Regions from separate parts of the Nonomuraea sp. 10N515B genome, predicted to be linked through region 1. Evidence: riboswitches for the same ligand, from Rfam matches in the RefSeq annotation. Region 1 holds a riboswitch; each other region holds the start of a gene.

Evidence for each region. Region 1 has a riboswitch for thiamine pyrophosphate ahead of ACTWQA_RS37300 (purine-cytosine permease family protein). Riboswitches for the same ligand answer to the same signal wherever they lie in the genome.
Region 2: another riboswitch for thiamine pyrophosphate. It lies ahead of ACTWQA_RS30845 (FAD-dependent oxidoreductase); the one in region 1 lies ahead of ACTWQA_RS37300 (purine-cytosine permease family protein).
Region 3: another riboswitch for thiamine pyrophosphate. It lies ahead of thiC (phosphomethylpyrimidine synthase ThiC); the one in region 1 lies ahead of ACTWQA_RS37300 (purine-cytosine permease family protein).
Region 4: another riboswitch for thiamine pyrophosphate. It lies ahead of ACTWQA_RS22455 (TenA family protein); the one in region 1 lies ahead of ACTWQA_RS37300 (purine-cytosine permease family protein).

What each region holds. Positions count from the first base shown of each region.
Region 1 covers NZ_JBQQBQ010000034.1:58,416-65,822, forward strand. The annotation lists gene ACTWQA_RS37290 (ATP-binding protein) at 1-325, opposite strand, end outside; gene ACTWQA_RS37295 (methylated-DNA--[protein]-cysteine S-methyltransferase) at 422-997, shown strand; gene ACTWQA_RS37300 (purine-cytosine permease family protein) at 960-2,294, opposite strand; TPP riboswitch at 2,285-2,398, opposite strand; gene ACTWQA_RS37305 (rhodanese-like domain-containing protein) at 2,439-2,762, opposite strand; gene ACTWQA_RS37310 (winged helix-turn-helix transcriptional regulator) at 2,759-3,193, opposite strand; gene ACTWQA_RS37315 (MFS transporter) at 3,269-4,669, shown strand; gene ACTWQA_RS37320 (Fpg/Nei family DNA glycosylase) at 4,853-5,731, opposite strand; gene ACTWQA_RS37325 (TenA family protein) at 5,778-6,383, opposite strand; gene ACTWQA_RS37330 (GOLPH3/VPS74 family protein) at 6,407-7,057, shown strand; gene ACTWQA_RS37335 (LCP family glycopolymer transferase) at 7,072-7,407, opposite strand, start outside.
Region 2 covers NZ_JBQQBQ010000023.1:117,930-125,336, reverse strand. The annotation lists gene ACTWQA_RS30855 (thiazole synthase) at 1-48, opposite strand, end outside; gene thiS (sulfur carrier protein ThiS) at 41-241, opposite strand; gene ACTWQA_RS30845 (FAD-dependent oxidoreductase) at 238-1,626, opposite strand; TPP riboswitch at 1,616-1,732, opposite strand; gene ACTWQA_RS30840 (NAD(P)/FAD-dependent oxidoreductase) at 1,790-2,953, shown strand; gene ACTWQA_RS30835 (Rv2175c family DNA-binding protein) at 2,984-3,358, shown strand; gene thiE (thiamine phosphate synthase) at 3,336-3,983, shown strand; gene ACTWQA_RS30825 (polyprenyl synthetase family protein) at 4,135-5,202, opposite strand; gene metF (methylenetetrahydrofolate reductase [NAD(P)H]) at 5,355-6,221, shown strand; gene ACTWQA_RS30815 (GNAT family N-acetyltransferase) at 6,560-7,132, opposite strand; gene ACTWQA_RS30810 (YbaK/EbsC family protein) at 7,143-7,407, opposite strand, start outside.
Region 3 covers NZ_JBQQBQ010000033.1:23,972-31,378, reverse strand. The annotation lists gene ACTWQA_RS36585 (AIM24 family protein) at 1-614, shown strand, start outside; gene ACTWQA_RS36580 (cellulose binding domain-containing protein) at 649-1,716, opposite strand; gene ACTWQA_RS36575 (universal stress protein) at 1,840-2,676, opposite strand; gene ACTWQA_RS36570 (hypothetical protein) at 2,689-3,042, opposite strand; gene ACTWQA_RS36565 (class I SAM-dependent methyltransferase) at 3,081-3,686, opposite strand; TPP riboswitch at 3,738-3,850, shown strand; gene thiC (phosphomethylpyrimidine synthase ThiC) at 3,843-5,507, shown strand; gene ACTWQA_RS36555 (SCO6745 family protein) at 5,494-6,327, opposite strand; gene ACTWQA_RS36550 (SDR family oxidoreductase) at 6,324-7,109, opposite strand; gene ACTWQA_RS36545 (hypothetical protein) at 7,200-7,407, shown strand, end outside.
Region 4 covers NZ_JBQQBQ010000013.1:235,285-242,691, forward strand. The annotation lists gene ACTWQA_RS22435 (hypothetical protein) at 1-399, shown strand, start outside; gene ACTWQA_RS22440 (M20/M25/M40 family metallo-hydrolase) at 472-1,971, opposite strand; gene ACTWQA_RS22445 (DNA polymerase domain-containing protein) at 2,091-3,050, opposite strand; gene ACTWQA_RS22450 (histidine phosphatase family protein) at 3,086-3,694, shown strand; TPP riboswitch at 3,712-3,807, shown strand; gene ACTWQA_RS22455 (TenA family protein) at 3,795-4,469, shown strand; gene ACTWQA_RS22460 (maleylpyruvate isomerase family mycothiol-dependent enzyme) at 4,473-5,105, opposite strand; gene ACTWQA_RS22465 (MarR family winged helix-turn-helix transcriptional regulator) at 5,169-5,594, shown strand; gene ACTWQA_RS22470 (carbon starvation CstA family protein) at 5,578-7,407, opposite strand, start outside.

The sequences.
Region 1 (7,407 bases):
CGGCGCTGCCCAGTCGCAACGCGCTGATGTCGACCCGCAGGTCCAGCACGCTGCCGTCGCTGTGCAGGCGTTTGGTGCGGAGGGACACCTGGCCCCCGGTGCGCACGCGTTCGAGCACGGCGTTGAGCTCGGCGGTCAGCTCCGCGGGCACGATCGGCGCCCTGCGCCCGAGCATCTCCTCGGCCGTCCACCCGAAGAGCCGCTCGGCGGCCTCGTTCCAGACCAGCACGCTCTGGTCCCTGTCGAGCGCCACGACGGCGTTGGGCGAGCTGGCGAGCACCGCGCGAGCGATCTCATCGTCACTACCGGCCCATTGGTCCCCCACACCTCCATAGTGCCCGTGGCGAGGTGGGTGCGTCGGGCGATCCGTCCGATACGCTGCGGTCACGGCGATTTCTCAGTCGCGGGGAAGGGTGGAGGCATGACGAGCGGCGATCTGGATGCCCTGCTACGTGTGACCTCCACCACCTATCGGGGCGAGACGCCGCCGGACATCGCCTTCGGCACCTACGACGGCGCGCTGGGCCGGATGGTGCTGGCGGTGACCGGCAAAGGCATCGCCGCGTGTTCCTTCGAGCCGGAAAACGCCGTCTTCGAACTGGTCACCAAGCATGTGGGCAGGTTCATCGGCCCGGACCCGCGCCGGCTCGACCCGGTGCGCAGGGAGCTGGACGCCTACTTCTCCGGCCGCCTGCGTGCCTTCGCCACGCCCGTGGACCTGGCGCTGGCCACGTCCTTCGCGCGCACGGTGCTGCAGAAGACCATGGCGGTCCCGTACGGCACGACCACGACGCTGGAGGAGATCGGCGCGAGCATCGGCCGGCCGCGCGCGTTGCGGGCGATCGGCAACGCGCTGGCCTCCAACCCCGTCTGCGTGATCGTGCCGTGTCACCGGGTGGTGCGCGAGGACGGCGCCCTCGGCGATTACGCGGGCGGCCCGGCCGCCAAGCAGCACCTGCTCAACGTCGAGCAGCGCGCCGCAGCAGCAGGCCGGTGAGCAGCGTCACGAGCGCGGCCACCAAGGCCCCGCCGAGCGCGCCGTTCATCCAGGACTGCCGGGTGAAGCCGATCACCTCACGGGCCGACGCCCAGAAGCCGTCCCATGCCGGCACGGTGGGAGTCGAGGTCGTCAGCCAGTAGGCGACGAAACCGAGCGCCCACGGCACCAGCATCGTCCAGCGCGAGGGCGCGTTCTCGTCGGTGTTCCAGCGGTCGGCGCCACCCAGCACGAAGTAGTCGACGGCGAGCACCGCGAACATCGGCACGAACACCGCGCCGATCACGCCGAGGAAGGCGCCGTACGAGGTGACGTCCACGACCAGCGCGATCGCGATGGTGAGCACGCCGATGCCGGTGGAGAACACCCTGCGGTCCACGCGCGGCATCAGGTTCTGCAGCGACACGGTGGTGGAGTAGACATTGGCGAACGACTGGTCGGTCTCACGCAGCACCAGGATCGCGAAGAACAACGCGCCCAGCGGCGCGGCCACGAACGGTCCGAACACCGCCGTGCCGTCCGCGAGCACCGCGTCCGCGCCCGCGATGGCCACCGCGTACACGCCCAGCCCCAGGCAGGCGACCTGGGCCAGCGTGTAGCCGCCCACCACGCCGGTGAACGCGGCCTTGCTGGACCTGGAGTGCCTGGCGAAGTCGGCGGCCATCGGCACCCAGGACACCGAGAGCGCGATCACGTAGTCCACGGCCGCCGGGAAGGCTGTCCAGCCGCCGCCTGTGTGCGCCGGCGCCTCGGAAACGAGGTACCAGGTGAACCAGATCATGGACACGATCACGCCGATGGTGACGTACCGCCTGATCAGGCGGACCGCCCCGAGCGGCCAGATCGTGAGCGCCGTGGTCAGCACCCCGGCCGCGATCACCCACACCTGGTACGGGACGCCACTGAAGATCGCGCTGGCGGCCTTGGCGATCACCCAGAGCTCGAACGCGCCCCAGCCGAGCATCTGGACGATGTTCAGCACCGTGGGCACGTAGGACGCCTTGGCCCCGAAGAGCCCGCGGAGCAGCACCATCGAGGGTTGCCCCGTCTGGGTGCCGGGGATGGCGGCCAGGCCCACCATGGACGTGCCGATCAGGCTGCCGACCACGGTGGCGGTGAGCGCGGCGATCAGGCTGAGCGGTGCGTTGCCGAGGGGGTCGAGCAGGTAGAGGGCGCCCGAGAAGCCCAGGAGACTGACGCCGAGGTTCGCCCAGAGTGCGCCTTGGTCGAGGACGCCGAGCGTTTTGGGGGGCGCTCCCTGGAGGGTCAGCGGAACTTCGTCGGCGACATGCGTCATCGCACACTCCCTACGCCGGCATTACCCGGACAGGTTCAGGCGGTCGGCAGCGGATGGATAGCTGCCCTCTCAGCCCGGCACCCCGAGCTCCCGCGACAATCTGAAGTTGGCGCCCTCATGATGCCATAAAGGGCGAACTGCGCGTTAGGCCACGAAAGGTTGCTGTCCGGTCTCGCTCACCATCGGGCGACGCGCGGCCTCCCACGACTGCATGCCGCCGCCGACGTTGACCGCGTCCCGCCCGAGCTGGTTGAGCCAGGCCGCGACCTGCAGCGACCGCCCGCCCACCCGGCAGACGACGTAGACCGTCCGGTCTGCCGGCACCTCGTCGACCCGCTGCTGGATCTGGGTCATGGGGATGTGCGCGGCGTCAGGGGCGTGCCCGGCCACCCACTCCTCCTGCTCACGCACGTCAAGCAGGTAGGCGTCATCGGGAAGGGCACTGGCCTCGATCTCAGGAACGGTCATGCCTCCATCATCTCTTGCCTCGCGTCGTACTCCGCACGCGCCGACGCGATCTCCGCCTGATGCTCCTCAGTCCACGTGACCAGGGATTTGATCGTCTGGTGCAGGGTCCGCCCGAGCGGCGTCAGCGCATAGTCCACCCTGGGCGGCACCACCGGGTGCACCGTACGGGAGACCAGCCCGTCACGCTCGAGGTGGCGCAGGGTCACGCTGAGCATGCGCTGGCTGACGCCGTCGATCTCGCGGCGCAGCTGGGAGAAACGCAGGCTCTGGCAGTCGAGCAACGCGATGACCAGCAGCGACCACTTGTCCGCGATGCGGTCGAGTATCTGGCGGACCTCGCAGTCCTCCCGCGTGTCCCACTGCCGCACGTCGTAGTCGTCGTCCACGGTGCTGTCGCAGTAACTGAGTGATCTGAAAGTGCCGTCTTCCATGACATTTCATGCTGGCCCAAGATGTGGACGGTTACAAGAGAGAACCGACTGCCTATTCGTAACCGGGGGTTTGTCATGCCTGCCCGTTCTTGGGGCGTCCTCGCCGTCTTGTGCGGCGCCATCTTCCTCGAGGGCATCGACGTGGCCATGCTGAACGTCGCCCTCCCGTCCATCCGGGCCGACCTTGGGTTGTCCACGGGCATGCTGAGCGGGGTCGTGAGCGCGTACGTGCTCGGCTACGGCGGCTTCATGCTGCTCGGCGGCCGCGCGGCCGACCTGCTGGGCCGCCGCCGCATGTTCCTGCTCTGGCTCGGGGTGTTCCTGGTGTTCTCCGGCCTCGGGGGCTTCGCGGACGAAGGCTGGGTCCTGCTGATCGCCCGCTTCGTCACGGGCGTGGCCGCCGCCTTCATGACCCCGGCCGGCCTCTCCCTGATCACCACGACCTTCCCCGAGGGCCGGCTGCGCAATCGGGCGCTGCTCATCTATGCGGGGACGGCCGCGGGCGGCTTCGCGCTCGGCCTGGTGATCGGCGGCCTGCTCACAGCCTTCGGCTGGCGCTGGGTCTTCTTCGCACCGGTGCTGATGTCGGCGGCGATCCTGGCCGTCGCCATCCCCCTGATCAAGGAGCCCGCCGCCGAACGCCCTCCGGCCACGGGATTCGATCTGGCGGGCGCCGTCACCATCACGGGCGCGATGATGCTGCTGGTCTACGGCGTCGTACGCCTGGAGCAGCCGGCCGACGGCTGGCCACTGACCGTCGCGGCCTTCGCCGGCGGCCTGGCCCTGCTCGCGGCGTTCGCCGCCGTCGAGCGCCGCTCCGCCGGCCCGCTGGTGCGACTCGGCATCCTCAGGTCAGGCCCCCTGGTGCGGGCCAATTTGATGGCCGCCCTGCTCACGGCCTCGTTCTTCGGCTTCCAGTTCCTGGTCACGCTCTACCTGCAGGAGTTGCGCGGCTGGTCCACCATCCAGACGGGCCTGGCCCTGCTGGCGGCCGCCGCCGACGTGGTGCTGGCCCCCACACTCACTCCGTGGCTGGTCAACCGGTACGGCAACGCCAAGGTCGTGCTGGGCGGCCTGCTGTCGGGCCTGCTGGCGTACGCGTTGTTCCTCGGCGTCGGTCTGGACTGGACGTACGCGGCCATGCTGCCGTCGATGCTGCTCATCGGCCTGATGTTCGCCTTCGTGTACGGCCCGCTCACGATTGTGGCCACGGACGGCATCGCCGAGCACGAGCAGGGCCTGGCCGGCGGCCTCATCAACTCCTCGTTCCAGTTCGGCGCGGCCCTGGGCCTGTCGGCGGTGACAGCGATCAACGTAGCCGCCCTCGGCACCGACCCCACCCCCCAAGCATCCTTGACCGCCCTCCGCACAGCCCTCCTCGCCCCGGTGACCGCAACCCTGCTGGCCGCCATCATCGCCACCATCGGCCTCCGCACCCGCGCACGGACAAGGGACCGCGTCCCGGTCAAGGCCTGACTCACCCTCGGCCGAGCGACACCGCCATCGACGCAACGGCGGCCCAGCCCCGAACCACGGAACCCGGCCAAGCATGCGCTCCGTCACGGCGAGCAACCCGTGAGCCTTCACGACCGGCCATGACAGACGGTAAGGAACGTCGGCGCGTGCGGTGACGCTGGGCGACCGTAAAAGAAAAGGGGGTTATTTAAGAAGACGGGAAAGCCTCCGGTCGGCGAGCGGCTTGCCGCCGGTCTGGCAGGTGGGGCAGTACTGGAGCGCGGAGTCGGCGAACGACACCTCGCGGATCGTGTCACCGCACACGTCACACGGCTGCCCCGCCCGGTTGTGCACCCGAAGCCCGGACTTCTTCTCCGCCTTGAGGTCCTTGGCCGCCAGCCCGTGCGCCCGCTCCACCGCCTCCCTCAGCGTGGTCACGATGGCCTCGTGCAGATCGGCGATCTGAGCGTCCGTCAAGGACGCCGCGATCTTGAAAGGGGACATCTTGGCCGCGTGCAGCACCTCGTCGGAGTAGGCGTTCCCGATGCCCGCGATGACCTTCTGATCGCGCAGCAGCCCTTTGATCTGGGTGCGGCTGCCGCCCACGATCTGCTTGAGCGCATCCACGGTGAAGGACTCGTCCAGGGGGTCGGGGCCGAGGGCGGCGACGCCGGGGACATCGTCCGGATTTTTCGTGACATAGACGGCAAGGCGCTTCTGTGTCCCCGCCTCGGTGAGCTCGAACCCGGGTGCCAAGCCCTCGTCATCGGGCGCCAGCCGCAGCCGCACCGCGAGCGGCCCCTTCCCAGGACGGACCGGCTTCGCCCCGGACAGATCCTCGCGCCAGCGCAGCCACCCCGCGCGGGCGAGGTGGATGACCAGATGCAGCCCGTCGCAGTCGAGGTCGAGGAACTTGCCGTGCCTGGCCACGCCGGTCACGGTCAGCCCGCCGAGCGCGGTGACCGGCGGATCGAACGTCTTGAGCGCCTGGATGGCGACCACGTCGACACCCAGGATGGTGCGGCCCACCGCCCGGTCGCGCAGGAAGTGGGCCAGAGACTCCACTTCGGGAAGTTCCGGCATGCCACCAGGGTACGGCGCACACCCGGCCGTCCACAGCCTGTGGAAACTACGGGACGTCCCAGAAGGCCAGCTCGTGTGCCATCCCTTCCCTGAACAGCGCCTCCGCCCGCGCCGGATCGGGGTCGGCCTCATCGATCATCTGCGCGATCCGCACCGTCAACACCGCGAACCCCGGATCCGCGTACGTGTCCACCCACGCCCGGTACCGCGGCTCGGCAGGCGGATTCTCCGCCAGGATCCGCCCGAGGCTCGAATACCCCCACATGCACGCATAGAGCGCCGCCAGCCCCTCCCCGTACGACGCCGCCGAATCCAGCAGGAACGCCGTATACGCCGCACATGCCGGCCCCTTCACCGCCCCGTCCAGATCGGCCCCGAACTCCGCCGACAACGACCGATGCAAGCTCAGCTCGTCGTGGTACGTCGTGTGCGCCAGATCCACCAGATCGCCCAGATGCGCGTCGGGCGCCTGCCAGGCCAGCCGGGAGAACACCCGCACGTAGTCGAGCAGGAACAGGTAGTCCTGCTCCAGCCACGACCTGAACACCGGCTCGGCCAGGTCGCCCCGTGCGATCCCGGCCACGGTGGGATGCTCCAGCTGCGCCTGGAGCAGCGGACGACCGACGGCATGCAATGTCTCCGACATAGTCATGGCTGGGAGATTAGTGTCGAACCATGACGGTGACGATCGCCGAGGAACTCCTCCTGTTGGCTTACAAAGAAGACGGCAAGCCGCTCATCAACTCCACGCAGCTCGACCCGGCGCTGGCCGGTGCCATTCTGGCCGAGCTCGCTGTGGCGGACCGCGTGGCGCTGTCGAACAAGAAGCTCACGCTCAAGGACCCGGCCCCGGTCGGCGACGACGAACTGGACGCCACGCTCACCCGCATCGCCGCCGAACGCAAGGACCGCACACCGCAGTGGTGGGTGCAGCGCCTGCACTCGGCCAAGCTACGCACGCGCCTGCTCACCAAGCTGGCCTCGGCAGGCGTGCTGACCGAGGAACGGGGCAAGGTCCTGGGCCTGTTTCCGACCACCCGCTGGCTGGAGGCGCAGCCGGGAGTGGAGGCGAACGTCCGTGAACGGGTCTCCGCCGTGCTCGCGGGCGCGGACCCCGACGCCCGCACCGCCGTCCTGATCGCGATCATGCACGCGGCCAAGCTGGATCGCAAGGCGTTCCCGGGAGCGAGCAAGGCACGCATCAAGGAGATCGCGGAGGGCGCCTGGGCGGGCGACGCGGTCGCCAAGACCATCGCCTCCATCAACGCGGCGGCCATGGCGGCGATCACCGCCGCCACAACCGCCACAGCCGGCTCCTCGGGCTAGCCCCGGCCCGGGAATCAGCCGGCGTCGACAACGGTCTTCGGGACCGGCTTGTCGTTCTTCAGCGCGTCGAAGAGCGCCAGGGCCTTCGTCCGGTCCCACTTGACCGCCGTGCCCCCGCTCGGGACGGGCTCCTCCCCACCGAACGGCACCACAGTCGTCACCGGGCTGTCACCCATGGCCAGCCCGAGCGAGAGCATGTCGAACGCCCCGGTGCCGCCGTCGACCTGGACCGCGTCCGTGGCGCTCATGGCCAGCGGGATCGAGGTGAACGGGTTGATCAGCACTCCCGGGCTGGCCGCCTTCTTCACGACCGCGCCGAGGAACTGCCGCTGCCGCTTGGTCCGCTCGAA
Region 2 (7,407 bases), on a different contig from region 1:
GATGAGCCGGGAGGAGAACTTCTCCCCGGCGATGATCAAATCATCCACCTTGCACCGCCGTCAGAACCTCCATGCGGTCCCGGTCGCTGAGCGCCGTCGTCTCCCAAGCGCTCCGCGTGACCACCTCGTCGTTCACGGCCACGGCCACCCCGGTGGTGGCCGTGGTCAACGTTCGTACGGCCTGCGCCACGGTCATGCCGTCGGCGACCTCGTGCGTGGCCCCGTTGATCATCACAATCATGAGATTTCCCGAAACCTCCCCGGCGAGCACAACGCCGCCAGCTCACCCTCTTCGCCGCCCAAGCCGCCCAAGCCGCCCAAGCCGCCCACGTCTCCCGAGCCGCCCGAGCGGCGTGAGCTGCCCGAGTCGCCCAAGCCGCCCACGTCTCCCGAGTCGCCCGAGCCTCCTGAGCCGCCCGAGTCGGCCAGCACGAGGGCAGCCGTGAGCGGCGCGAGCAGCACGCCGCCCCGGTAATGCCCGGTGGCCAGGGTGAGCCCCGGCGTCCCGCTCGGGCCGATGATCGGCAGGTTGTCCGGCGTGCCCGGCCGTAGCCCGGCCACCACGTCGGCGACCTCCAGCTCGCTCACGCCCGGCACCAGCTCCCTGGCGTCCCGCAGCAGCTCGTAGAGCCCGCCCGCGGTCACCCTGGTGTCGAACCCCAGCTCTTCCTGGGTGGCGCCGACCACCAGCTCGCCATCGCCACGGGGGACCAGGTAGACGTAGGAGCCGTGCACGGTGCCGCGTACGCACCGACTGAGCAGCGGCTGCGGGGAACGCAACCGCATGATCTGCCCCTTGATCGGCCGCACCGGCACGTCCGCCAGCTCGGCGCTCCAGGCCCCGGCCGCCAGGACGACTCGCTCCGCCCTGATCTCGGACGGCTCTCGTGACGGCTCCAGGCGTACCCCGACGACCTTGCCGTCCGCGTCCCGCAGGAGACCCGCGGCGCGTGCCCGCACCAGCGGCACCTGCAGCCGGTCCAGAGCCACGAGGAGTGCCGCCGTCACCCGCCGCGGGTCCACCCAGGCGTCCTCGGGAGCGAGCAGCCCGCCGCGCACCGACGGGGCCAGCATGGGCTCCAGGCGCCGGCATTCGCGACCGGTCAGCCGCTCGACCGGCAGCCCGAGCTTGTCCATGTAGGCCGCCAGCTCGTCCAGCGCCGCCAGATCGTCGGCCCCGAACGCCACATCGAGCGTCCCGTCCGCCCGCAGGTCCAGCCCGCGCCGCGGCCCTTCGCCGATCTCCAGCCCGCCGAACGGCCCGACCCCGGGCCCGCCGGACGGCGGCCCGGCCCCGGGCCCGCCGGAAGCGCCTGCGCGGGCACCCCGGCCTCCCGCATCCGCAACCGGCGTTGCGCCGTCGGATGCCGCCGCGCGGTCGGCCCAGCCCGCGTCCTCGGCCAGTTCGGCGGCGAAGGAGGGCCAGCGGCGCAGCGACGCCATCCCCAGTCGCAGCAGCGGCGTCTCTGTGTAGGTCACCTCGCTGACCGGGGCCAGCATCCCCGCCGCCGCGTGGGAGGCCCCCGAGGCCGGGGCCGGATCCACCACCGTGACCGGCCGCCCGGAGCGGGCCAGCCGCCACGCGATGGACAGTCCGACGATCCCGCCGCCTACGATCACGTCCACATGCGCTCCCTTCGCCGGCATGATCCGGATCAGGTGTCTTGCGGTCGAAGGCCCGGTGCAGCCTTCCTCTCAGCCCGGTAACGGCCGGACTCCCGCGCGTCTTACGTCCCCAGCCTACGGCCTCGGTGCGACGCCGAAGCACGCCCCCGTTAGGGTCTTGACCGTGGACCATGTCGTGGTGGTAGGAGCGGGCCTGGCAGGCGTCCGCACGGTGGAGACGCTGCGCGGGCGCGGGTTCGGTGGCAGGATCACCCTGATCGGGCAGGAGCGCCATCGCCCCTACGACCGACCGCCGTTGTCCAAGAGCGTGCTGCTCGGCGAGGCCGAGTCCAGCTTCGTCGACACCGACCTGGCCGCACTCGACGTCGCCTTCCGCCCGGGTGTGGGCGCCAAGGCGCTGCGCGCGGGCGTCGTGGAGACGACCGAGGGCGAGATCGGCTACGACGGCCTGGTCATCGCCACCGGATCCGAGCCGATCATGCTGCCCGGCGACGGCCCTCAGCACGTGCTGCGCACTCTCGACGACGCCCACGAGCTCAGGGCCATGCTGGTGCCCGGGGCCAGGGTCGCGATCATCGGCGCCGGCTGGATCGGCGCCGAGGTGGCCACCGCCGCCCGCCGCGCCGGCTGCGCGGTCACGGTGATCGAGGCGGCGGCCACCCCGCTCGCCACCGCCGTCGGCACGGAGATCGGGGCCCGCACCCAGCGCTGGTACGAGGGCATCGACCTGCGCCTGAACACCATGGTCCGGTCCGTGGACGAGGGCGGCGTGCGGCTGGTGGACGGCGAGTTCGTCGAGGCCCACGTGGTCGTGACCGGCATCGGCGTGCGGCCCGCCGTCGAATGGCTGGCCGACGCCGACATCGACCTGCACAACGGCGTCGTCGTCGACGAGCACCTGCGGGCCTCCCTGCCGAACACGGTCGCCGTCGGGGACTGCGCCGCCTGGTGGTCGCGCCGCTTCCACACCAGACTCAGGATCGAGCACTGGGACACCGCGCTCAACGCCCCCGAGGTCGCCGCCGCGACGCTGCTGGGCGAGGACGAGGTGTACGACCCGGTGCCGTACTTCTGGTCGGAGCAGTTCGGGCACATGGTCCAGTACGCCGGGCACCACCCGGCGGGGGAGCGGCTCATCTACCGCGGCGACCCGGAGGGCAAATGGTCGGCCGTCTGGCTCGACGGCGACGGCGCTCTGGCCGCGGTGCTCGCCGTGGATCGGCCGCGAGATCTCGTCCAGGGACGCAGAATCATCGGCGCGGGACACCGTCTCGACGCGGAACGCCTGGTAGATCCAGAAGTGCCTCTACGAGATTGTGTTGTTTGAGCAAGCACGGCATGTGGTAGTTGTGGTTTCGTGACGCTTTCTGTTGCACAGATCGACCGGGAGACCGACCAGCTCGTGAACGAGTGGCTGACACTCCCTGAAGTGGCCCAGCGCCTTGAGCTTCCCATCGGGCGGGCCAAGCAACTCCTCAAGGACCACAAGCTCCTAGGCGTGCGCCGAGGGAGCGGCGGGCCGCAGGTGCCCGCGGTGTTCCTCGACGGCAAGGACGTGATGAAGGGGCTGCCCGGCACACTGACCGTGTTGCAGGACGCCGGCTACGACGATGTCGAGTCGCTGCGCTGGCTCTTCACCCCAGACGAGTCGCTGCCGGGGTCGCCCATCGAGGCGATCAAGGCCGGCCGTCACACCGAGGTCAAGCGGCGTGCCCAAGCCCTCGCTTTCTGAGGCCCGCCTCTATCTCTGCACCGACGGCCGCCGCGACCGCGGCGACCTCGCAGAGTTCCTCGACTCGGTGCTGGCCGGCGGCGTGGACATCATCCAGCTGCGGGAGAAGGGCCTGGAGGCACGCGACGAACTCGCCCTCCTCGAAGTCTTCCGCGACGCCTGCGACCGGCACGGCAAACTGCTGGCCGTCAACGACCGGGCGGACATCGCCTACGCCGCCCGGTCCGACGTGCTCCACCTGGGGCAGGACGATCTTCCCGTGACGGTCGCGCGAGAGATACTCGGCGACGACATCGTCATCGGACGGTCCACCCACTCCGCCGCCGAGGCTTCCGCCGCGGCGGTGGAGGAGGGCGTCGACTACTTCTGCTGCGGCCCCATCTGGCCGACGCCGACCAAGCCCGGCCGCCCGGCTCCGGGGCCGCCGCTGCTGCGGCACGCGGCGTCGCTGGGGACGGCGCGGCCGTGGTTCGGAATCGGCGGCATCGACCTCGCCAACCTGGACGAGGTCATGTCGTTCGGGGTTCGCCGGGTGGTGGTGGTACGGGCGATCACCGACGCGGACGATCCGGGCGCGGCGGCGGCGGAATTCGCCAAGCGCCTGTCGGCGGCAGCCGCCTCCTGACGGCTAGCGCCTGTCGGCGGCGGGCGCTGCCTGACGGCTGCACACCGAGCCGCCGCGCGGCGGCTCGGCACGGTGGGGGAACGCCGCTGTCGGCGACTGCGCGGTGTGCGGTTGCGGTTGCGGTTGCGGAGCGGTGTGCGGTTGCGGACGGTCAGGTTTTGCGGGAGGTGGCGGCGATGGCGAGCCCCGTCAGCGCCGCGCGGGCCTCGGCGGTGATCGGGGCCTGGTCGAGCGCGGTCAGAGCCTGGCCCAGGTAGTCGCCGATCAGGTCCTCGCACTCCTGCAGCGCCCCGGTGTCCTCGATGATCCGCCGCAGCGTGGCCACCCCGCCCGCATCCAGCCCCGGATCCCCGAGCAGGCGCCGGACCGTGGCCGCGTCGCCGGGGGAGGCGGCCGCCAGCGTGCGGGCCACGAGCATCGTCCGCTTGCCCTCACGCAAGTCGTCCCCCGCCGGCTTGCCGGTCTGCGCCGGGTCGCCGAACACCCCCAGGATGTCGTCGCGCAGCTGGAACGCGATCCCCACCCGCGTGCCGTACCCGGTGCACAGGTCGTCCATCCACGGCTCGAGCTTCTGCGTGGCGAGCACCAGGCCGAGCCTGAGCGGCTGCTCCACCGAATACTTGCCGCTCTTGAACAGCGCCACACGCAGGGCCGAGTCGAACGTGTTCTCCCCGTGCGCCTGCTCCAGCAGGTCCAGATATTGCCCGCACATCAGCTCGGTACGCATGTGGTCGTGCACGGGCTGGGCCGCCTCCAGCGACGCGCGCGGCAGGCCGCTGGTGCGCCACATCTCGCCCGACCAGAGCAGCAGCAGGTTGCCCAGCAGGATCGCCGCGCCCTCGCCGAACTGCTCCGCCGAGCCGTGCCAGCCGGCCTTCTCGTGCAGCGCCTGGAACCGGCGATGCGCGGCCGGCATGCCCCTGCGCAGGTCGCTCTTGTCCATCACGTCGTCGTGCACCAGCGCGCTGGCCTGCAGCAACTCCAGCGAGGCCGCCGCAGTGAAGATCTCGGGCACGTCCGTGCCGCCCGCGCCGCGCCAGCCCCAGTAGCAGAACGCGGGACGCAGCCGCTTGCCCCCGGCCAGCAGCTCGTCGGCGGCCGTGCGCAGCGGCTCCAGATCGGGGTCGCCGGGAGCGGGCAGCTGCCGTTCGACGAACTCGCCCAGGGCGCGTTCCACGTGCGTGCGCAGGATGGGCATGCGCGCGGCGTCAGTGGTCATGCCTTGAGACTAATGGCCGGGCGTACGCGCGCCGATCCCGGATCAGGTTCAGCGCTCGGCGATCGGTGCTTCCGGGCGGCTACCTGTAACCTTGGGCCATGGCGCTTGGTCGACCCTCTATCCGGCCCGATCGTGTCCCCACCGTCCGCGACATGCTCGCTTCCGGTGGCCGCACGTTCTCCTTCGAGTTCTTCCCGCCGAAGACCGACGAGGGCGAGCGGCAATTGTGGCGGGCGATCAGGGAGCTGGAGTCGCTGCGGCCGACGTTCGTGTCGGTGACCTACGGCGCCGGCGGCTCCACCCGCGACCGCACGGTCGACATCGTGGAGCGGATCGCCCACGGCACCACGCTCACGCCCGTGGCGCACTTCACCGCGGTCAACCACTCGATCCGCGAGCTGCGCCACCTGGTCGGGCGCTTCGCCGACGCCGGCGTGCGCAACATCCTGGCGGTCCGCGGCGACCCCCCTGGCGACCCCACCGCCGAGTGGGTGCGGCACCCGGAGGGCGTGCTCTACGCCGAGGAGCTGGTGCGGCTGATCAGGCAGGCGGGTGATTTCTGCGTCGGCGTGGCGGCCTTCCCCTACAAGCACCCGCGTTCGCCGTCCATCGAGGCCGACACCGAATACTTCGTGCGCAAGTGCCGCGCCGGGGCCGACTACGCGATCACGCAGATGTTCTTCCAGGCGGAGGACTACCTGCGGCTGCGGGACCGGGTGGCGGCCAAGGGCTGCGACACGCCGATCATCCCGTGCATCATGCCGGTGACGCAGATGAGCACGATCGCGCGCTCCGAGCAGCTGTCGGGGGCGCCGTTCCCGCCGGACGTGGCGGCGCGCTTCGAGGAGGTCGCGGACGATCCGGCGGCGGTGCGGCGGCTGGGCATCGATCACGGGGCCGAGCTGTGCCAGCGGCTGCTGGACGAGGGCGCGCCGGGGATTCACTTCATCACGTTCAACCGCTCCAGCGCCACGCGCGAAGTCTTCCAGCGCATCGCGCCGATCTCCCTGTCCGCTTGATCCAACCCCTTCTTTGTTACGGTCGCCCAGCGTCACCCACCCGCCGACCAGGGCTGGGGGCCTCCAGGGAGACGCTGTCTGACCCCGCACGGGGCCGGCCGCCGATACGGCGTGATGTGGGCCTTGAAAGGGGTTCGACCAGTCGTCGGTTGCCCGCACGGGCTGCCGGGTGCCTTGAAAGTGGTGAGCCCGTCACCCGCCCGCAGGGGAACCGGGCGGGTGACGGGCGTGGGGCCGATGGTCGACGAAATGTAAATGCCCCGTCACTTTCTGTCATGGATCGTGCCCTTGGGCATGCTGTGGTAAACCCATGAGTCACGGCTTCATCAGGGGCACCGTCAGGAGAGGGGCAGAGGGCGGCCGGCGATCGCGTACTCCTCGTAGCCGCCCGGGAAGACGAATCTCGTCAGCAGGTCCGTGAAGCCGAGGCTGGCGTAGAGGTGGCGGGCGGCGGTGGGCTGGTCGTGGGTGGACAGGACGGCCGTGCGCTCGTGGCGGCCCGCGCACAGCGTCCTGATCATGGCCCGGCCAATGCCTTTGCCCTGGTAGTCCGGGTGGACATGGATTTCGGCCAGCTCGAACGCGTGCCCCAGCCAGGCGTTGGCCACCTCCCGGCCCGCCTGTTCCGTGAGCGCTCTGAGCACCACGTCGTGCCACCACTGCCCGGGTGCGCCGCGGAAGCCGTACGCGAAGCCGAGGATCCGGGTTTCGGGGACATCCCCCGAAGGGGATGAATCACGCAATTCGGCGAAATAACACTGAAAATGGGGATATGTCGCGTGATTTCGCATGATGGTCTTGCGGCCGGTGATCTGGTCCTGCGGCGGGTTCATCGCGGCCGTGTAAATGCCGATCACCGTCTCCAGCCGCTCGGTGAATCCGGCCGGGCCCGCCCCGCGAAACTCGATCACCTGTCGCACACTACTCGACGTCCACCGGAGTGCCCCCGGTGATGCGTACCAGCTCGTCGAAGGTGGTCGGGAACACCGTCAGCGGGTGCCCCCCGGCCGCCCACACCACCTCGTGCTTGCTCAGCCAGTTGTCCACCAGGGTCCGCACCGGCGCCGGGTGCCCGACCGGGGCGACGCCGCCGATGGGCTGGCCGGTGGCGGCGCGGACGAACTCAGGGGTCGCGCGGCGTACGCGCTGGACCCCTGCCGTGCGGGCGATGAGCTCCACGTTCACG
Region 3 (7,407 bases), on a different contig from region 1:
TCGCGCTGGAGAACAAGAAGATGTTGCGGGTCCAGTTGCCTCATGAGGTGCTCGCCAAACAGGGCTCGATGGTCGCCTTTCAGGGGCAGATGGACTTCGATTACGAGGGCGCCGGAGGGCTCGGCAAGCTGTTCAAGAAGGCCGTCACCGGTGAGGGCGCCTCGCTCATGCGGGTCCGTGGTGAGGGACTGCTCTACCTGGCCGACAATGCCGACGACATTCACCTGTTCTACCTGGAGAACGAAGGGCTGACCGTCAACGGGCGGAATCTGCTGGCGTTTCAGCCGCAGCTCACCTGGGACATCCAGCGGGTCCAGGGGGCTGGGGTGGCTGCGGGTGGACTGTTCAACACGACGGTCACGGGGACGGGGTGGGTGGCAGTGACCACGCACGGCACGCCGGTGCTGCTCGACGTCGCCCGCATGCCGACCTTCGCGGATGGGCAGTCGGCGGTCTGCTGGAGCACGGGGCTTCAGGTCGGAGTCAACCGGACGATGAAGGTGGGGGCGTTGATCGGGCGGGGGAGCGGGGAGGCCATGCAACTGGCGTTCAGGGGGCAGGGCTTCGTGCTGGTGCAGGCCAGTGAAGGTGCCCCCATAGTGACAGGCCAGTGAAGGTGCCCCATCGTGACGACGTCATGACGAGCTGCTAGGCGCAGGTCGGCGCGGGGTCGGTGTTGGCGCCGTTCCAGGAGGCGAGGAAGCCGAACGTGGCCGTGGCGCCGGGTGCCAGCGAGCCGTTCCAGCTCACGTTACGCACCGTCACGTCCGCGCCGCTGGCGCTCAGCGTGCCGTTCCAGATCTGGCTGATCTGCTGCCCGTTGGCGAACGCCCACCGGACCGTCCATCCGTTCATCGGTCCGGTGCCGGTGTTCTTGACGGTGACCTCGCCCTGGAAGCCGCCCTGCCACTGGCCGACGTTCTTGTACGTGGCCGTGCATCCGCCAGTGCCGGTGGGGGTCACGGTCGGGGTCACGGTTGGGGTCACGGTGGGGGTTACGGTGGGTGACGGGGTTACGCCGGACAGGGCGTTCACCAGGGACGGGTACCACTTGTCGGAGATCTTCTGGTCGCCCGCCGCGTTCGGGTGCACCCCGTCGTAGGTGTCCGTGCTGGTGCTGAACCCCGTCCACTGGTCCACCACCGTGATCGGCGACTGCTGGGTGGAGGTGGTGGCGGCCCAGCCGGGGATGGCGTTGTTCAGGTTCACGGCGCGCTGGGCGCATTCGGCGCACGTGGACGGGTTCATTGGGATGATCTTGGCGACGAGGATCTTCATGGCGGGGTTGCTCGCCCGCATCTGGTTCACCAGCGTGGTGTACGCGCTGAGGATCGTCGCGGGCGGGATGTTGCTCCACACGTCGTTGGTGCCGAAGTGCATCATGACGATGTCGGGCCGGGTCGCGGCGAGCCAGCCGGGCAGCTGGTTCTGGTTGGCGACGTTCGTGGCCAGGTAGCCGCCGTGTCCCTCGTTGTCGCCGTCGTACGGGACCGAGCAGCCCTGCGCCGGGAGGGTGCCGACGAAGTCGACGTCCGTGTAGCCGGTGCTCTGGAGCTTGTTCCAGAGCAGGGCCCGCCAGCAGCCGGGGGAGCCGGTGATCGAGTCGCCCAGGGGCATGACCCGGATGGCGGCGGCGCTGGCCGGGGTGGTCGTCAAGAACAGCACCGCGCCGGCCGTCGCGAGCAACGCCGCCAGTAACACCCAGGTCTTCCGCATCGTCCGCGCTCCCGTCGTCGCCTGGCGCTGATCGTAAGAGCGCGGCTCGGAGACGGGAAGGCGGCTGCCTGGGCGGAGGGACGCGACCTGCGGCGATGCGTGATCCGGGATGTAACTTTCAAGTCAGGGGCGGACGATGGCGAGCGGGCACGGCGCGTGGTGGAGCAGGGCGTGGCTGATCGAACCCATGATCATCCCAGTCAGCTGACCGTGCCCGCGCGTCCCCACCACCAGCAGGTCGGCCCGCGCCGCCGCTTCCTTGAGCACCTCGATGGGGTGCCCGTGGACGACCTCGGCCACCACCTCCACCCCTGGATGCCGCGACCGGCCGTCGGCGGTCAGCTTCTGCAGCGCCCGGAGGGCGTTCTGCTCGCCGTTGGGGTCGGCCGGTTCGAAGCCGCTCGGGTGTGGCCAGGCCCACGCCTGTACGGCACGCACCCGCGCACCGTGCAACTCGGCCTCGGTGAGGGCGAAGTCGAGTGCGCACAGCCCGCCGGGCGAGCCGTCCACCCCGGCCACGATTTCCCTGCGCGGCGGCCGGGGCAGCTCACGGATGAGGACCACGTTCGTACGGGCGTGCGCGGCCACGCCGTGCGCGACGGACCCGACCAGCAGCCCGCGGATGCCACCGATGCCGCGGCTGCCCACGACCAGCAGCTCGGCGCCTTCGGAAGCGTGGATCAACGCGGTGCGGGGATCGCCGGGCAGCAGCTCGGTGGTCACCTCGACCTCCGGGTGCTCGCGACGGACCCGGTCCTCGGCCGCCGCGAGCACCGTGGTGGCGCCCTCGCGCATCCATCGCCTGACCTCGGCGTAGTGGCTGCTGGGCGTGTCCTCGTACACCCACTTGGCCACGGCGTGGGCCACGACGAGCGGCGTGCGCCGAAGGGCGGCCTCGGCGGTGGCCCACGCGGCGGCTTCCAGCCCGGTGCGTGAGCCGTCCACCCCAACGATGATCACGACGACCGCCTTTCAGGTAAACGCGAAGCACTCCACCTCTGCCCGGCGGAACGGCAGCCCTTTGTCCGTGGAGTCCTTGGTGCACTGGCGCTCGGCTCTGCTGAGCTTCAGCGTGCCGCAGACGGACACGCCGGAGTACGTGCGGCAGTCGAGCGTGGGGTCGGCCTCCCCGATCTGGTACATGGCCTTGACGTCCGCGCGGCACTGGGTCCGCGCCCGCGCCGTGTTGGCGTAGCGGCATTGGGCCATCAAGGTCTCGTACTGCTCCTGGCTGACTTCGTGCTTGTCCATGCCGTCCCCAGCGGCGGTGGTCCCTCCCAACGCGGCCACCACCACGAGTCCTGCGACAGCGGCTATCTTCATCATGGTTTCCCCTGATGGGGACGTACCGCCCAGGGCGCTCGTCAAACCTCGCGCCGGCGCGCCAGCACGCTGAGCCAGGTGCGGTGGGTGGTGCTCAGACCGTGTTCCAGGACCTCGAACCCGGTCGATTCCAGCATCGCCAGCAGCGTGTCGGGGTCGCGGTGCACGAACCACCGGGAGACCTCGGTGTCGTAGGGGATCGGCTCCCATTCCTGCCGGTCGCCGGCCGAGGTGCTCATTCCGAGCACGCCGCCCGGCCGCAGCGCCGCCGACCAGGCGCGCAACGTCGGCTCGGTCTCGTCGGCGGGCACGTGGAGCAGCGCCGCGCAGCACCACAGACCTGCCAGTGAGCCGGGGGCGAGCGGTGGCCTGCGCAGGTCGCCCAGAACCGCGGGCACCCTCTGGGCGGCGGCCAGCCTGGCCATCTCGGTGGAGCGGTCGACCCCCACCACCGGCAGCCCCTGCTCCAGGAACCAGGCCGCGTCGTGCCCAGGACCACACCCCAAATCGGCCACCGGCCCCCGCACCGCCTCGGCGAACCGCTGACGGAAGGCCAGGAAGCCGCCGCTGCGGGTCCGGCTGCGCTCGGCGAAAACCGGGGCGATGCGGTCGTAGGTCGCGGTCGTGCGGGGGGTGGGATCGTCCATCACCCGGATCATGCCAGGTTTGGCGCGGCATCGGGGGTGGGTACGATCACCGCCGTCCAACGCGGGAGCCCGGTACGGACCGGGCTGAGAGGACGGCTGACAGCCGCCGACCGCCAGAACCTGCTCCGGGTAATGCCGGCGAAGGGAGTTTGCGCAATGCATGACGCGCGTTTTACCAAGGTTTACACCGGTGACCTCCGTGTGCCGATGCGTCAGGTGCGCCTGTCGAACGGATCGACGGTGACGTTGTACGACACGTCAGGCCCGCACACCGACCCCGCCATCGAGACCGACGTCAGGCGCGGGCTGCCGCGCCTGCGCGAGCACTGGGTACGCGACCGCCGCGCCGCCGGCCAGCCCGTCACCCAGGTCGGCTGCGCCAGGAAGGGGCTGATCACCAGGGAGATGGAGTTCGTGGCCGTCCGTGAGGGCCTCGACGCCGAGTTCGTCCGCCAGGAGGTCGCGGCCGGCCGGGCCATCATCCCCGCCAACGTCAACCACTCCGAGTCCGAACCGATGATCATCGGCCGCCACTTCCTGGTGAAGATCAACGCCAACATCGGCAACTCGGCCGTGACGTCCTCCATCGAGGAGGAGGTCGAGAAGATGACCTGGGCCACGCGGTGGGGCGCGGACACGATCATGGACTTGTCCACCGGCCCGGACATCCACGAGACCCGCGAGTGGATCATCCGCAACTCGCCGGTCCCGGTCGGCACCGTGCCCATCTACCAGGCGCTGGAGAAGGTCAAGGGCCGTCCTGAGGACCTGTCGTGGGAGGTCTACCGGGACACGCTCGTCGAGCAGTGCGAGCAGGGCGTGGACTACGTGACTGTGCACGCGGGAGTGCGGCTGGCGTACGTGCCGCTCACCGCCGGCCGCAAGACCGGCATCGTCTCGCGCGGCGGCTCGATCATGGCGGCCTGGTGCCTGGCGCACCACCGCGAGAGCTTCCTGTACGAGCACTTCGCCGACATGTGCGAGATCCTCGCTCGTTACGACGTGTCGTTCTCACTCGGGGACGGGCTGCGGCCCGGCTCGATCGCGGACGCCAACGACGAGGCCCAGTTCGCCGAGCTGCGCACGCTCGGCGAGCTGACCAGGATCGCACGTGAGCACGACGTCCAGGTCATGATCGAGGGCCCGGGACACGTGCCCATGCACAAGATCAAGGAGAACGTCGACCTGCAGCGCGAGCTCTGCGACGACGCCCCCTTCTACACGCTCGGGCCGCTGGTCACCGACATCGCCCCGGGCTACGACCACATCACCTCGGGCATCGGCGCCGCCATGATCGGCTGGTACGGCACCGCCATGCTCTGCTACGTCACCCCCAAGGAGCACCTCGGCCTGCCGGACAAGGACGACGTCAAGACCGGCGTGATCACCTACAAGATCGCCGCCCATGCGGCGGACCTGGCCAAGGGGCATCCGCGGGCGCAGGAGTGGGACGACGCGCTGTCGGACGCGCGGTTCGAGTTCCGCTGGGAGGATCAATTCGACCTGTCGCTCGACCCCGACACCGCCCGCGCCTTCCACGACGAGACCCTGCCTGCCGCACCGGCCAAGACCGCGCACTTCTGCTCGATGTGCGGGCCGAAGTTCTGCTCCATGCGGATCAGCCACGACATCCGCCAGGCGGGCTACGCGGAGAAGGCGGAGGAGTTCCGGCAGCGCGGCGGCACCGTCTACGTCGATCAGCCCGGCAGGGTCTCGCCGCCGACCGGGGTCGGCCCCTCGCCCGTGCAGGACGACAGCCTGCCGGGCCAGGCTGAGCGGGACGACGACAGCCTGCCGGGCCAGGTCGTCAGCCGAGGCTGAGCAGGCCCGCGTCCACGACCCGGCGGCCGAAGGGGCGGGCGAGTTCGGCCAGGCGCTCGCAGCCGTCCTCGCCCAGCGCCCCGTACGCGGCCATGGCCAGGGTGTCCGTTCGGTCCTCGAGGTGGCGGCGCAGCGCCTGGCCCGCCGCGCTCAGGGCATCCCCTTCCAGGAGCCCGCGGGCGTGGAGGCCGGCTTCCGCGGCCGTCCACGCCTCCTCCGGCCAGGCACGGCTGATCTTGAGGAAAGCGACGGGGACCTCGCCGCCGGCGGCATGGAGGACCAGGGCTTCCAGGCCGGTGAGGCCTTCGGCGAGGAGGGTGGCCACATGGCCGTCGCCGCGGAACTCGCGGAGCAGGGTCTGAGCGTGCCAGAGCTGCTGGAGCGGGTCGACCGGCCAGGGGAGCGCGGCGTGGGCGGCGAAGAGCGGTCGGCCCTGGGGGTGGTCGCAGGCCGCCGTAGCGGCTCGGCGGGCCAGGTCGAGGGTCTCGGCCAGGTGAGGAAGCTCGTGGATGCCCGCCCGGCGCAGGGCTTCGTCGGCGGCTTCGAGGCGGGCCTCGAGCATCTGCTCCGGCGTCACCACGTCCCAGGCGGCGGGGAGGGAGCGGCGTACGAGGTCGGGGCAGAAGTTGTAGAAGGTGGCGATGACCAGGTCGGCGGAGGCCCGGCCGAAGGCAGCGCCACGCGAGGCGAAATATCCGGACATGCCGGTGAGGCCGAGCCTGGCGTACCGATCGGCGGCCTCGGGAACGAAGTAGATCATGCCGTGCAACGGCTCCAGGCGGCGCCAGGCGCGGCGGGCCGCGGCCGTGTCGCCCGTCATGACGTCGTCAGGGAGTCGATGAAGCGCGACATCCCGGCCAGCCATCGGTCGGGATCCTCCGCCTTGCGGCGCGCGAACTCTCCCACCTCCGGGTGCGGGAAAATGTGGAAGCGCTCGGCCGCCAGGCCCTCGACGACGGTGGTGGCCACGTCGGCCGGGTCGAGGATCGTGCCCGACGCGCCCACCGCGCGGGCGGTCAGGTGGTCCTCCTCCTGGCCACGCTCGTACATGTTCGTCCGCACCCCTTGCGGGCACAACACGCTGACCTTGATGCCCTGGGAGCTGTAGTGCATGGCGACCCACTCGGCGAACGCGATCGCCGCGGCCTTCGTGACCGCGTACGGGGCGTCCCCGGGGCAGCCGATCAGTCCGGCGGCGGAGCAGGTGTTCAGGAGATAGCCGCCGCCGCGGGCGATCATGGAGGGGACGGCGGCGCGGGCGGCGTACACATGGGCCAGGACGTTGACCGCGTACAGGTCGCTCCACTCCTGGTCGGGGGCGTCCAGGCCGTGGCCGCCGATGATGCCGGCGTTGGAGCAGAACAGGTCGACGGGGCCGAACGGGGTGTCCACCAGGGCGGCGACGTTCGCTTCCGATGCCACGTCCACCCGGGCAGGCACCGCGCGCTCGCCGATCTCCTTGGCCACCGCGCTCGCGCCCGCCTCGTCGAGGTCGGCGACCACCACCCCCGCCGCGCCTTCGGCGGCGAACCGCAGGGCCAGCGCCCGGCCGATCCCGCCCGCCGCACCCGTGACCACGACGACCTTGTCCCGCACCTGCATGGATGCTCCTCCTGAACCGACCGCCCGGTATGTAGAACCATATTCTATACGGGCGCGATCAGATGAGAGCTTTCTCATCTGGGCTTCAGCGTGGTCTCCTCGAAGGGCATCAAGGTCGATGGCATGAGACAGCGGGCAATGGTGATGCTGTTCGGGCTGGGTGCGGCGGTGGCCGGAATCCTGTCGGTGGGGCTGGTCAATGCGGCCGATCGGGGCTCTGATCTGGGTGAGCCCGTCGTGGTCTCGCCATCCCCTTCGGCCTCGCCTGATCGAAGCCAGTCCCCGTCGCCAGGCCGGA
Region 4 (7,407 bases), on a different contig from region 1:
CCGGAATGGATCAGGTTCACGGTGCTGATCGCCGACGTGTACGGGCTGCTGTTCGGGGTCATGCTGGCCGCGGGATGCGTCACCCGGCCGCACGTCGTCACGGCCGACGAACTGCGTATCCGCTACGCCGCGTACTTCGACGTGCGCGTGCCCCGCGACCTCATAGCCTCGGTGCGCTCGAGCCGCAACGACAACGAGGGCAGCATGGTCTCGGTCAAGAACGGGCACCTGAGGGTGGCGGTCGGGTCCCGGACCAACGTGACGATCGAGCTGACGGAGCCGGTCGCGTTCGTCCGTCCGCTCGGCCGCCGTGCGAAGGCCACCACGATCAGCTTCTTCGCCGACCAGCCGGAGCCGGTGGTGGCCGCCCTGCGATCCGATCGCCCCGTGCGTTCGTAGCCCGGCGGGGCCGGGCAGGCGGTGGATGGCCTGCCCGGCGAGGTGTGACGTGCCCTCAGCGGGCGGATGTGGTCAGCTCGCTGATTCCGCCGACAAAGCGGCGGCCGCGGCGGCCGTCCTCGGTGGGATGGAGCGGAGGTTGAACGCGTATCGGGCGACGGAGTCGGCGATGGCGTCGGAGTCCACGTCCAGCGCGGTCGCGTTCACGTTGGCGATCGTGTCGCACGCCTGGTGGTAGCACGCGTCGTACGCGACGCCGGCCGTGCCGCCGAACAACGCCGCCTCCTCAGCCGTCTTGAGGCCTTCGGCGCCGGTGAAGATGCCGCCGGCCGGGATGCCGATCTGGATGAACGGCCCGTAGTCGGAGCGGCCGTCGAAGTCGGTGCCGACGGTGGGCAGGTTGCGGGAGCCGTAGAACGCCGCGAGCTGCTTCTCGATCTCGGCCGATCCGGGCGGGCCGGCTGGGGAACCCACGTTGTCGGAGTTGTCCCCGTCATACAACTTGTAGGCGTAGTTCGGGGAGGCCACCATGTCGAAGTTGAGGTAGAGCTTGATGCGGTCCCGCTCCGCCTGGGACAGCGACCCGACGTACTGGTCGGAGCCCAGCAGCCCGATCTCCTCGGCGGCCCAGAAGGCGAAGCGGACCTTGTTCTTGATCGGGTAGCGCCCCATCTCCTCGGCGACCTCCAGGATCGCCGCGGTGCCCGAGCCGTTGTCGTTGATGCCGGGTCCCTCGGGCACGCTGTCGAGGTGGGCGCCGACCATGACGACGTTGCGCGGGTCGCCGAAGCGGCTCTCGGCGATCACGTTCTCGTCGGTGCCGAGCACGAGGTTGGCGTCGACCTTGAGCCGTACGGTCGCGCCGGCCGTGCTGGCGAGCTCGTTGCCCACGGCGAAGTCGGCGAACACCATAGGAATCCCGGCCCGCCACTCGCCGATGTCCAGCGCGAACGCGTCGGTACGCCCCGGCTGGCCCTCGTTGAACACGATGATGCCGGTCGCGCCGGCCGCGGCCGCGTTCTGGACCTTGTTGACGAACGCGCACGTGCCACGCTGGATGAGCGCGATGCGACCCGCCACGAACCCGGCGAAGTCGGCCGCCTCACAGCCGCTGGTCGAGCTCGGCGTGGGGGTGGGCGGCAGCGTCAGGTCCACACCCTGGACCTGCGCGGTCACGTCACCGGACGGGGAGGGCTGGAAGGAGAAGAAGTCCTCGTTGGGGACGTAGGTCTTGGCGCTGGGCGCGGTCAGGTTCAGCGTGGGCGGCGTGTTCTCGCTCCAGCTCTCGACGAAGTTGATCGGGTTCAGCGTGACCTTGTATCCGGCCTTGCGTAGCTTGTCCGCCACGTAGTCGCGGGAGGCGTCATAGCCGCTGGTGCCGGCCGCGCGGTTGCCGCCGTTGGCGGTGGCGATGTTTTGCAGGGCCTGGAGATGCTTGTGCACGTTCGTGCCCTTGACCTGCTTGACGAGCAGAGTGGCGAACGCGTCGTCCAGCCCGCCGGCGTTGGCGGGCGCCGCCAGGGCGAGCGGCAAAGCGAGCGCGGTGATGAGTGCGATGACGATTCTGCGCATGCGGGGTACTCCCTGTGGACAGAAAGGCGAGTAATGTCCCCCGAGCTTCGCCCGAACGCGAGATTATCCCGGCTTCGCACCGCCGGGAATGCCTACCAATAAACCAAAATCAGGGACTTTTACTCCGCATCCCGGCGGGCGCGACGGAGCTCGGCGCGGCGCTTGCCCTCGTGCATTGCCTGCACCCGGGCGATCGGGATCGTGTGCCCCTCCTCGATCAGATCGGCGGGCAGCCGCTGCGGCGCGGGCATGGCCTCCGCCCACGGGTCGGCGTCCTTGAGCAGCCCGGCCGCGGTGTGCACGGTGAAGTCGCCCGGCGCCACCCGGTCGAGGTCCGACCAGGGCACCGGGAAGGACACCGGCACGCCGGGACGCACCCGCGGGCTGTAGGCGGCCACGACGGTGGCGCCGCCCGCCCGGGTGGAGTCGATGAACACCTTGCCCGCGCGATCCTCGCGGATGAACGCCGTCGTGGCCAGTGCCGGATCCACCCGCTCGGCACGGGCCCCCAGCGCGCGGGTGGCCGCGGCCAGGTCGTCCACGGCGGTCCCCGGCACCACGGGCACGAACACGTGCACGCCCTTGGCCCCGCTGGTCTTCACCGCGCCCGCCAGCCCGCAGTCCTCCAGCGCCTGGCGGACCAGGAACGCGGCCCGCACGGCCAGCTGGAAGGACTCGCTGCCCTCGGGCGGGTCGAGGTCGAGCACCATGTGCGTGGGCTGGTCGCCGGCGAACAGCGACGGGTGATACTCGACCGCCCGCTGGTTGGCGAACCACACCAGCGTCCGGCGGTCGTCGCACACGGCATAGGTCACCTGCCGGCGCGACGCCTCGGCCCAGACGGAGAACCGCTTCACCCATGCGGGGGCGTATTTGGGCAGGTTCTTCTGCATGAAGGGCTCCTGCCCCGGGCGTACCCGGATGACGGAGAGCGCGCGGTCGCGCAGGACCGGGATGATCCGGTCGGCGACCGCGTCGAGGTAGTCGACCAGGTCACGCTTGGTCGCGCCCGCCCCGTCGAACAGCGGCTGGTCGAGGTTGCTCAGGGCCACCCCGTCACGCGTCTCATCGCTGCTCACCCGCCTCACCATATCGGGGAAGAATGGGCCAGACCATGACCCGTTACCTGTATCTCGCGCGCCATGGCGAAGCCACACCGAACGGCCACGCCCTGACCGACGATGGCCGCCGCCAGGCCGCGCTGCTCGGCGCGCGCCTGCGGGAGGTCCCCTTCGCCGCCATCCACCACGGCCCGCTCCCCCGGACGACACAGACCGCCCGGCTGATCGGCGAGCACCTTCCCGGCATCCCCCTGCGCGCCTGCGAGGTCGCCGGCGACTACATCCCGTACGTGCCGCGCGAGGAGGAGCTCGCCCCGGAGTACGCCGACCGCCTCCTCGGCTTCCTGGCCCAGTTCCCCGCGGACGAACGCGAGCGCGGCCCGGCCCTCGCCGCCGAGGCCGTGCGTGTGTTCACGGGCCCGGTGACGGAGGGAACCAGGCACGAGCTGGTGGTCACGCACAACTTCCTCATCGGCTGGCTCGTCCGCGCCGCGCTCGACGCACCGGAATGGCGCTGGCTCGGCATCAACCAGTGCAATGCCGCCCTGACCGTCATCAGGTACGCACCCGACCGCCCGTCCTCGGTGCTCGTCTTCAACGACATGCGACACCTGCCCGCCGAGCTCCGCTGGACCGGCTTCCCGCCCGAGCTGCGCGAGTGAGCCCTTGTTACAGTGGGCCCGTTGACGCGGGGTGCCCGGACGTCCGGGCTGAGATCACACCCGTCGAACCTGATCTAGTTCGCACTAGCGGAGGGACGTCATGTTCTGCGATGACATGTGGCTGCGCACGGCCGAGCTGACGAAGGCCATCCACGACCACCCCTTCAACGTCGCACTCGGCGACGGCACGCTCGACCGCGACCGGTTCGCGTTCTACATCGTGCAGGACGGCCGCTATCTGGAGGCGTTCTCCAAGGCGCTGGCCACGGCGTCGGCGCGGGCCACCGACCCGGCGGACGCGGCGTTCTTCGCCCAGAGCGCGCACACCGCGCTGGCGGCCGAGCGCCTGCTGCACGCCGGCTACGTCCAGGAGCTGGACGCCGACGCGGCCGGCATCGCCACGTCGCCGACCTGCCTGGCGTACGCGTCGTTCCTGCAGGCCACGGCGCTCGCCGCGCCCTATCCTGTGCTGGCCGCGGCGGTGCTGCCGTGCTTCTGGATCTACCAGGACGTCGGCACGGCGCTGCTGGGGCGCACCGGTGACGTGCCGGACCATCCGTACCGGAAGTGGATCGACACCTATTCGGACCCGGGGTTCGCGGCCTCCGTCGAGCAGGCCAAGACCATCGCCGACCGGCTGGCCGCCACCACGGACCCGGCGACCAGACAGGCCATGACCGAGGCCTACTGCACGGCGGCGGCGTACGAGTGGATGTTCTGGGACAGCGCCTGGCGGCGCGAGACCTGGCCGACGGCGGAGTGGCTCGCCCGCTGACCGCTACGGCAAGCGCGCGGTCAGCGCCGCCGCGCCCGCCCCGGTAAGGCTCGGCAGCGCGGCCGTACGCCCGCTCAGCAGCAGGAGCAGCGCCTGGATGGGCCCCTCCACCACCTCGCCGGCCCCGACCGCCCAGTCCACGTCGGTGGCCACGAGCCGGAGCCCGCGCAGCCGCCGCTGCGGGTAGAAGGGGAAGCCGCGCTCCCAGACGTGGGTGGCGCAGGTTCGTGCCGGACCGAGCGGCATGGCGCGCTCGATGCCGAGCGGCACCGTGATGTCCTGGCCGTGGACGAGCACGTCGAACAGCGGGTCGAGCGGCTTGGTCGAAGGTGCCCGGCGGCGCGAGCCGGCCGACTCGCGCACCTGCGCGACGATCTCGCCGATCGGCAGCCTGGCGTGCCGCACCGCCGAGTCGTGGACCATGCGGTCGAAGTTGCCGCGCGCCCTGACGAACTCGACCAGCGCCGACGCGAGCTTTATCCGAGTGGCGAGCGCCAGGTGGGCGGCCACGTCGCGCACCTGCCACCCGGCACACAGCGACGGCCGCTCCCAGTCCTGCTCCGGCAGCGAGTCGAGCAGGTCGGCCAGGCCGCGCCGCTCGATCTCGAGGGCAGCCCAGATCTCTTCCTGGTGCATCGCACACCCCCATTGCTAAGGTTGCCTTAATATAAGGCACCCTTAGCAGTTTGGAGAAGACCCGTGGCCGCCACTCATCCGCCGCACGTCGTGGCCCTGCTGTATGAGGCGTACCTGCGCCTGCAGAACATCGTGCAGGAGGCCGCCCATGCGTACGACGTGAACGTCCGGCCCGCCCACTCGGCTGTGTTCTTCCACATGGAGCACGAGGGCATCCGATTGAGCAGGCTCGCCGAGAAGGCCCAGATGACCCCTCAGGCCATGGGGGCGCTGGTGGACGACCTAGAGCGGCTGGGCTACCTGCGCCGGATGCCCGACCCGGCCGACCGCCGCGCCAAACTGATCGTCTTCACCGAGCGGGGCGATGAGGCGCTGAAGATCGGCTACGCCGCCATCGACGAGGTGGAGCGCCGGGTTGCGGCGTTGCTCGGCGAGGACGGCCTCGCCGAGCTGCACGCCACGCTGAGCCGCATCATCCAGGAGTTTTAGCCATCAGCTCGCGTTCCTCGCGGGTGGGGATGAGCCCGGACGGCGCCAGGAGCTTCGACTCCTCGAACGGCGCCTCCGTGGTCGGCAGCGGCTCCCGCGTCCTGATCGCCTTCACCCATACGCGGGCCGCGTCCAGGATCACGATGATGATCATTACGGCGAACAACGCGGCCAGGATGCCGTCCACGGTGGAGTTGATCACGATCTGCTGCATCGCGCCCATGGACTTGGCGGGCGCGAGCACCTGTCCCTGGTCGAGCGCCGCCTGATAGCGGTCCCGCTGGGCGAAGAAGCCGAGCCCGGGGTCGGGCGAGAACACCTTCTGATAGCTGGCCGTCAGCGTCACGGCGACATCCCAGGCCAGCGGCACCGCCGTCACCCAGGCCCATTTGAGCCGCCCGCTCTTGATCAGCAGGGTCGTGGCCACGGTGAGCGCGACCGCCGCGAGCAACTGGTTGGCGATGCCGAAGAGCGGGAACAGCTGGTTGATGCCGCCGAGCGGGTCGTTGACGCCCTGGTAGAGGAAGTAACCCCAGGCCGCCACGACCACCGCGCTGGAGGCCACCAGCCCCGGCCACCAGCTCACCCGCGCCATCGGCTTCCACAGGTTGCCGATCGTGTCCTGCAGCATGAACCGCCCCACCCGGGTGCCCGCGTCCACGGTGGTGAGGATGAACAGCGCCTCGAACATGATCGCGAAGTGGTACCAGAACGCCTGCAGCCCCGCTCCCCCGAGGAAGCCGGAGAAGATCTGCGAGATGCCCACGGCCAGCGTGGGCGCGCCGCCCGTCCGGGCGATCAGCGTCTCCTCCTGTACGGCCGCCGCCGCGGCCTGCAGCTCCTCGGGCGTGATCACGAAGCCCATGTTCGTGACCGCCTGGGCGGCGGTCTCCACGGTGGCCCCGACGACGCCTGCCGGCGAGTTCATCGCGAAGTAGAGCCCGGGGGTCAGCACACAGGCCGCGGTGATCGCCATGATGGCGACGAACGACTCCATGAGCATGGAGCCGTACCCGATCATCCGGACCTGGGTCTCCTTCTGGATCATCTTGGGCGTCGTGCCGGAGGAGATCAGCGAGTGGAACCCCGACAACGCCCCGCAGGCGATGATGATGAACACGAACGGGAACAACGAACCCGCGAAGACCGGACCCTTGCCGTTGAAGGCGAAGTCGGTGAACGCAGTGGTCTGCATAGGCGGCATCGTGATGGCGATGCCGATCGCGATCAGCACGATCGTGCCGATCTTCATGAAGGTGGACAGGTAGTCACGTGGCGCCAGCAACATCCACACCGGCAGGACGGCGGCGACGAAGCCGTACGCGATCAGCCACAAGGCCAGCGCCGACGGGCTCAGCGTGAAGAACGGCGCCCAGCTGGACTCCTGCACCCAGCCGCCCGCCACGATCGACAGCAGCAGCAGGCCGACCCCGATCACCGTGGTCTCGACGACCCGGCCGGGCCGGATCACCCGCAGGTAGAAGCCCATGAACAGGGCGATGGGGATGGTCATCGCGATGGAGAAGACGCCCCACGGCGACTGCGCGAGCGCGTTGACCACGACCAGCGCCAGCACGGCCAGAAGGATGATCATGATGGCGAAGACCGCGACGAGCGCCGCCGCCCCGCCGACGGGACCGATCTCCTCGCGGGCCATCTGGCCGAGGCTGCGGCCGTTGCGGCGCATGGAGAAGAACAGGATCACCATGTCCTGCACGGCCCCGGCGAAGATCACGCCCGCGATGATCCAGATGGTCCCGGGCAGATAACCCATCTGAGCGGCCAGCACGGGCCCGACCAGCGGCCCCGCCCC